Thiocystis violascens DSM 198: one gene and its partner. The protein of the gene in region 1 interacts with the protein of each later gene in a pairwise test. Links are inferred from orthologs where the notes say so. Each region holds a gene or a part of one and is shown on either strand. Other genes may lie near its edges. The genes, in order: gyrA and gyrB.

Region 1 (3,576 bases):
CGCGGCGACGTTGACGGTGCAGTAACGCCGCGCCTCCGAGATCGCCTTCTTGGACCAGGAGCCGGTGTTCAGATAATCGGCCGCGCCGCCGCCGCGCAGCAGATTCATCGGGACCGCCGCGAACTGGCTGGAGGCGCCGCCCTGCAGGAACAGCACCTTATAGTTGGCCGGAACCTTCAACAGCTCGCGCAGATCCGACTCGGCCTGGGCGGCGATGGACATGTATTCCTTGCCGCGGTGGCTCATCTCGGCCACGCACATGCCGCTGCCCTGCCAGTCGAGCATTTCATCCTGGGCTTGGCAGAGCACCGACTCAGGCAGCATCGCCGGACCGGCGCTGAAATTAAAGACGCGAGCCATATTGACCTTCCTCATGCGAATTGCAGTTGTTCATTCTATTTTCGACCCTTCGGCTCCGCTCGGGATTCAGGACGAACGGAAAATCAGTCAAGTTTTTACCTGAAATTAAATCTTTTGGCGCAAACCGCCTAATCGTCCGCGTCGGTTTCCGAATCGCTGTCGCCTTCCGGATCCGGTTCGCCGTTTTCAATGGGATCGTCTTCCGGTGCGCGATTCTGAAGCGGATCTTCGGTCTCGCCATTCTCTCCGTCGCTCTCCAGGGCCACGATTCGCTCGACATAGACCAGACGCTCGCCGTCGCCCAGGTTGATGAGTTTAACGCCCTGTGCGCTCCGACCGACGACCGGAATCTGATCGACGGTGGTCCGGATCAGGGTACCGCCCTCGGTGATCAGCATGATCTCGTCGCCGGGACGCACCAGCACCGCGCCGACCTGGGCGCCGTTGCGCTCGGAGGTGCTGATGCCGATCACGCCCTGAGTGCCGCGCCCCTTGGTCGGGAAATCCTCGACCCGCGTGCGTTTGCCATAGCCGTTTTCGGTCACGCTGAGCACGGTTCCGGGCTCCGGCACCAGCAGCGAAATGACGCGCTGACCGTCCTGCAGGCGGACGCCGCGCACGCCGTGCGCGGTGCGTCCCATGACGCGCACATGGTCCTCGGAGAAACGCACCGCCTTGCCGTTGGACGTAAAGAGCATCAGATCCCGCTTGCCGTCGGTGATGACAACCCCGACCAGCACCTCGTCCTCGCGCAGATCGATGGCGATGATGCCGCGCGACAGCGGTCGCGAGAAGTCCGTGAGCGGGGTCTTTTTCACCGTCCCGGCGCTGGTCGCCATGAACACGAACAGCCCTTCCTCATACTCGCGGATCGGCAGGAGCGCATTGATGCGTTCGCCCGGTTCCAGCGGCAGCAGGTTGACCATGGGGCGACCGCGCGCGCCCCGCCCGGAATGGGGCAGTTCGTAGACCTTGAGCCAATAGACCCGGCCGCGGCTGGAAAAACAGAGCACGGTATCGAGCGAGTTGGCGACGAAGATCCGATCGATGAAATCCTCCTCGCGGAACGAGGTCGCGCTCTTGCCCTTGCCGCCGCGCCGCTGGGCCTGATAATCGCTGATCGGCTGGGCCTTGACATAGCCCTGATGCGAGAGCGTCACCACCACGTCCTCGGGAGTGATGAGATCTTCCAGGGTTAGGTCCGTATGGTCGACCTGGATCTCGGTGCGCCGGGCGTCGCCGAACTGTTCGCGGATGGCGACGAGTTCCTCGCGAATCACCTCCATCAGACGATCCGGATCCGACAGGATCAGCAGCAGCGCGGCGATTCGGTCCAGAATTTCCTCGAACTCCTTGAGAATTTTCTCCTGCTCCAGACCGGTGAGACGATGCAACTGCAGATCCAGGATCGCCTTGGCCTGACGCTCGCTCAACCGATAGCCCGCATCGGTCAGACCGAACTCGCGTTCGAGATCCTCCGGGCGGGTCTGATCGGCCCCCGCGCGCGCCAGCATCCCGGTGACGGCACCGAGCGCCCAGGCCCGCGTCATCAGACGCTCGCGCGCATCGCCCGGACTCGCCGACGCCTTGATGGTGGCGATCACCTCGTCGATGTTCGCCAGCGCGATCGCATAGCCTTCCAGGACATGTGCCCGATTGCGCGCCTTGCGCAGTTCGAACAGGATGCGGCGCGTCACCACGTCCCGGCGATGGCGTAGGAAATACTCCAGGATCTGCTTGAGATTGAGCGTCAGCGGCTGACCGTCCACCAGCGCGACCATGTTGATGCCGAACACCTGCTGCATCTGGGTGTGCTGATACAGATTGTTCAGCAGCACCTCGGCATGGGCATCGCGCTTGAGTTCGATGACGATCCGCATGCCGTCCTTGTCGGACTCGTCGCGCAACCCGTCCTGCGCGATGCCGTCGATCTTTTTTTCCTTGACCAACTCGGCGATGCGTTCCAGCAGGCGTGCCTTGTTGACCTGATAGGGAATCTCGGTGACGACGATCGCCTCGCGTCCGCTACGCTTCTGCGCCTCGGTGATGGTGCGGGCGCGCATCACGCAACGCCCGCGCCCGGTGCGATAGGCTTCGCGGATACCGCGTACCCCATTGATGAGCGCCGCCGTCGGGAAATCCGGCCCCGGCACGATCTCCATGATCTCCTCGATGGTGATCAGCGGGTTCTCGATGATCGCCAGGCAGGCATCGATGACCTCGCGCAGGTTATGCGGCGGGATATTGGTCGCCATGCCGACCGCGATCCCGGACGATCCGTTGACCAGCAGATTCGGAAAGCGCGCGGGCAACACCGTGGGTTCGTGCTCGGTGTTGTCGTAGTTCGGAATGAACTCGACGGTTTCCTTGTCCAGATCGTCCAGCAGCGCATCGGCGAGGCGCATCATGCGCACTTCCGTGTAACGCATGGCCGCTGGTGGATCGCCATCGACTGAGCCGAAATTCCCTTGGCCATCGACCAGCAGATAGCGCAGCGAAAAACGCTGGGCCATGCGGACCATGGTGTCGTAGATGGCCGAGTCGCCATGCGGGTGATATTTACCCATGACATCGCCGACCACGCGGGCGGACTTGCGATAGGCGCGGTTCCAGACGTTGCCCTGCTCGCTCATGGAGAACAGCACCCGTCGATGCACGGGCTTGAGACCGTCGCGGACATCCGGCAGCGCCCGCCCCACGATCACGCTCATGGCGTAATCGAGATAGGACTTGCGCATCTCGTCCTCAAGATTGATGGGTATGACTTCTCTGGCGAAATCTGGCATGGGCGTGATAAACCGACTGTAAGCGTACCGCGCGGCCCCCGGACAGGGACAACGTTATGCGTGTTTGAACCGCGTGATTCTATCACGCCGAGGGCCATATGGCCCTGAGTGACGTGCATCGCCAGCAATTCTCAGGATTGCCCGATGGAGCGAAAAACCAGGCGAATCATGCAAACAGTGAAGGGTTTCCCACTCGTCCCGAGTCTTTAGCCATTCGGCTCCCTTCGACTTCGCTCAGGACAGGTTTGTCGAAGGGGCGAAGGGGAAAGCCTCGGACTCGGAGCGTGAAGCCATTCGTGGTTCGAGAGCCTCACCACGAACGGCTTCAGGATCGCCACGAACGGCTTCAGGATCGACACGAACGGCTTCAGGATCGCCACGAACGATCGCAAGTTCACCGCCGCTTCGGCACGAGTCCAGGCGGATTCAT
Region 2 (3,364 bases), 880 kb from region 1 along the record:
TCCCGCATGACCCTGGAACATTACCCCGGTATGACCGAGAAGGCGCTTGCCGAGATCGCCGAGGAGGCTAACGCGCGTTGGAAGCTGGAGGGCGTGACCATTGTTCACCGGCTCGGGAAGTTGGAGCCGCAGGATCCGATCGTCTTCGTCGGTGTTGCCAGCCATCATCGTGGCGATGCCTTCCGCGCCTGCGAATTTCTGATCGATTATTTGAAGACCCGAGCGCCCTTCTGGAAAAAAGAGCAGACCGAGCAGGGCGAACGCTGGGTCGAGTCAAAAGTATCGGATGACGTCGCCGCCCGGCGTTGGTGACATCCAACCGCAGCGGCACCGCCATGGGGATTCAGACGACGCCGAGTCGACGTGGGATCTTCGACATCAGTAAATGCCAAGGACCGATGTCATCCAAACACGGAGAGTTGTCCGCAGTAGAATGCGTTAAATGTCTAAGTTTTCGGCATTTAGAGCATTTTTTTCGATAAATAGTCGTCGCGGTTCAACTTGATCACCCATCAATGTAGTGAAAATCAAATCTGCAGCGACCGCGTCCTCAATGGTCACTTTCAAAAGACGGCGCGTTTCCGGATTCATTGTGGTGTCCCAAAGCTGTTCGGGATTCATTTCACCGAGTCCTTTGTATCGTTGGGTGCTATACCCTTTTTGAGCTTCCGTGAGCAACCAACGTATCCCATCTCCCAAATCTGTTATAACCTTCAGCCGCTCGCCACGTTTAACATAGGCATCGGACTGCAGAAAACCTGTTAGCTTTTGGCCGTACTCAAGCATTTTTGCATAATCAATTGAGCGAAAAAACTCTAACGGAACAATACGGCTTTCATGGATGCCGTGAATAAATCGAACTACCTCGATATATTCGGGTATTTTCGACGATTGTTCGCTGACTCGAACATTATAGTGAAATGTAGGTATTTCATTGTGATTAAGTATGGCCTCTAATTGAATACACCAACTCTTTAATCGCTCAAGATCGGAAATAATCAGGTCATCAATCCGGGGGGCTTTAATCACTGCTTCCAGAAATTCAGTGCCATACCGTTTCTCCAGTCGCTTAACGATATTCACGATCACACTGTAATCCAAAGCCAGTGACTCCAGCGCAGTGCTCGCCAATGGCAGTGCGTCTTTCGTGACGAATAAATTCGCATCATCCAGCGCCGCCTGGAGCATGGCGTAATTAAGAGCCGACTCATCGAGCAGATATTCTTCTTGTTTTCCTTTTTTGATTTTAAACAAGGGGGGCTGCGCGATATAAATATGTCCTCTCTCTACCAATTCTGGCATTTGCCTATAAAAGAAAGTCAGGAGCAAGGTACGAATATGAGCGCCATCTACATCCGCATCGGTCATGATGATAATGCGATGGTACCTTAAGTTGTCAGGGTTATATTCTTCTCGTCCGATGCCACATCCAAGCGCCGTAATCAGCGTTCCAACTTCTGCGGATGAGAGCATTTTATCGAAGCGAGCCTTTTCCACATTCAGTATCTTGCCTTTCAATGGCAATATTGCTTGAAAAGCTCGATCCCTTCCTTGTTTTGCAGAACCTCCAGCAGAGTCTCCTTCGACTAGATAGATCTCCGATCTAGCGGGATCTTTTTCCTGACAGTCAGCTAATTTTCCTGGTAATCCTGCAATGTCGAGAACGCCCTTACGGCGAGTCATTTCTCGTGCTTTTCGAGCAGCTTCACGAGCTCGTGCAGCATCAAGCATCTTATTTGCGATGATTTTTGCTTCAAACGGCTGCTCTTCGAGGAACATACCTAGCTGCTCGGCAACAAGTGACTCGACAACAGCTTTTACTTCCGATGACACCAGTTTGTCTTTCGTTTGAGATGAAAACTTTGGGTCCGGAACCTTTACAGACAGAACCGCAACAAGGCCTTCTCTAGCATCATCGCCTACGGGCCTGATCTTTTGATTACGATCCAAACCTTCACGCTCAATATATGAATTAAGCGTTCTTGTCAGTGCCGCACGTAATCCGGCCAAATGTGTACCGCCATCTTTTTGTGGAATCGTGTTTGTATAGCAATAAATTGTTTCGAGATAGCTGCTGTTCCATTGGATAGCCAATTCAACTCCAATCGATTGTCTCTCTGCACTAAAATAGATGACTGTTGGATGAATTGGATCTTTGTTTTTATTCAAATGTTCTACGAATGCACGAATTCCACCTTGATATTCAAAAACATCCTTTCTTTCAGTAGATTCTTCGGTTAACGCTATCTTAACGCCTGAGTTAAGAAATGATAGTTCTCGAAGACGCTTGGCTAATATATCGTAGTGAAAATCCAAATTTGTAAAAATGTTAGGTGACGGATAAAAGCGAATTTCGGTACCCGTGCGCTTTGTCTGATCAATAGCCTTAAGTGGATACTGAGGCACGCCAAAGCGATATTCCTGCTCATAGATCTGCCCTCCCTTGCAAATGCGCAGATTTAATTTTTCTGAGAGTGCGTTCACGACCGAGACGCCTACGCCATGCAAACCGCCGGAGACTTTATAGGAGTTGTCGTCAAATTTGCCTCCTGCGTGCAATACGGTCATGATGACTTCTGCAGCTGATTTATTTTCTTCTGCATGCATATCGACTGGTATTCCCCTCCCATCATCAACTACTGTAACTGAACAGTCGGCATGAATTGTCACATTGATATTCTTGCAGTAGCCAGCTAGAGCCTCGTCGATTGAGTTATCTACGACTTCAAATACCATATGGTGTAGTCCTGTACCATCATCCGTATCCCCGATATACATGCCTGGGCGTTTGCGCACCGCGTCGAGTCCACGAAGTACCTTTATGTTTGTCGAGTCGTATGTCATTTAAATAGTTAGATATTTGATGGTAAACATACCGATATTATACGTGAATCATGGACGCAGCACCTCACGCCCTAAATTATCTGGATAATTTATGCCATCATCGGCTTGCGGATATAGGTCCAGCGTGCGATGCTCCTGACATGGATAAGGTCATGCAGTTTATTGATTATATAGCGATTTAATGTGATATCTAGATACCTAAACCAAGCCCTGCTCGGGATGCGTATTTTCGGTGGTGCTCTGCCACCCGTGCCAAGCCTCCTATCGACCAAGCCGCTCCCTGCCACAACTTACTCGTTTCGTTTATGCTCAAGCTCGATCTCGCGAAGTGGAACCAGACCCCCAGACGATCTCTGGTATGAGGCGATGACGGCCCCGCACATGCCAGCACCCGTGAGCGGTTTCTGCGTCGTACGAACTGATCCAACACGGGTGGGAATCTCGGTGATTGCGTTGCGTGTAGGGCGTCACCCGCCAATTTTGAACCGTTTGTGCCTCCAATATAATGACGAGGGTTCCC

The links.
Region 2: the proteins of gyrA (region 1) and gyrB interact in binary tests that used the Escherichia coli proteins (3 or more experiments, as listed by UniProt). The link is inferred for Thiocystis violascens DSM 198 from one-to-one orthologs.

The regions. Positions count from the first base shown.
Region 1 is NC_018012.1:2,314,885-2,318,460, reverse strand. What follows is about bases 289-3,538. They hold gyrA (DNA gyrase subunit A), read right to left. Parts: upstream 3,147-3,538; coding sequence 489-3,146; downstream 289-488. Other genes in these bases: serC (3-phosphoserine/phosphohydroxythreonine transaminase), read right to left, coding at 289-360. Also shown: more of serC, read right to left, coding at 1-288; THIVI_RS10225 (hypothetical protein), read right to left, coding at 3,541-3,576. UniProt on the Escherichia coli protein: A type II topoisomerase that negatively supercoils closed circular double-stranded (ds) DNA in an ATP-dependent manner to maintain chromosomes in an underwound state.
Region 2 is NC_018012.1:3,192,596-3,195,959, forward strand. Bases 142-3,179 are described here. They hold gyrB (DNA topoisomerase (ATP-hydrolyzing) subunit B), read right to left. Parts: upstream 2,845-3,179; coding sequence 439-2,844; downstream 142-438. Other genes in these bases: moaE (molybdopterin synthase catalytic subunit MoaE), read left to right, coding at 142-312. Outside these bases: more of moaE, read left to right, coding at 1-141. UniProt on the Escherichia coli protein: DNA gyrase negatively supercoils closed circular double-stranded DNA in an ATP-dependent manner to maintain chromosomes in an underwound state.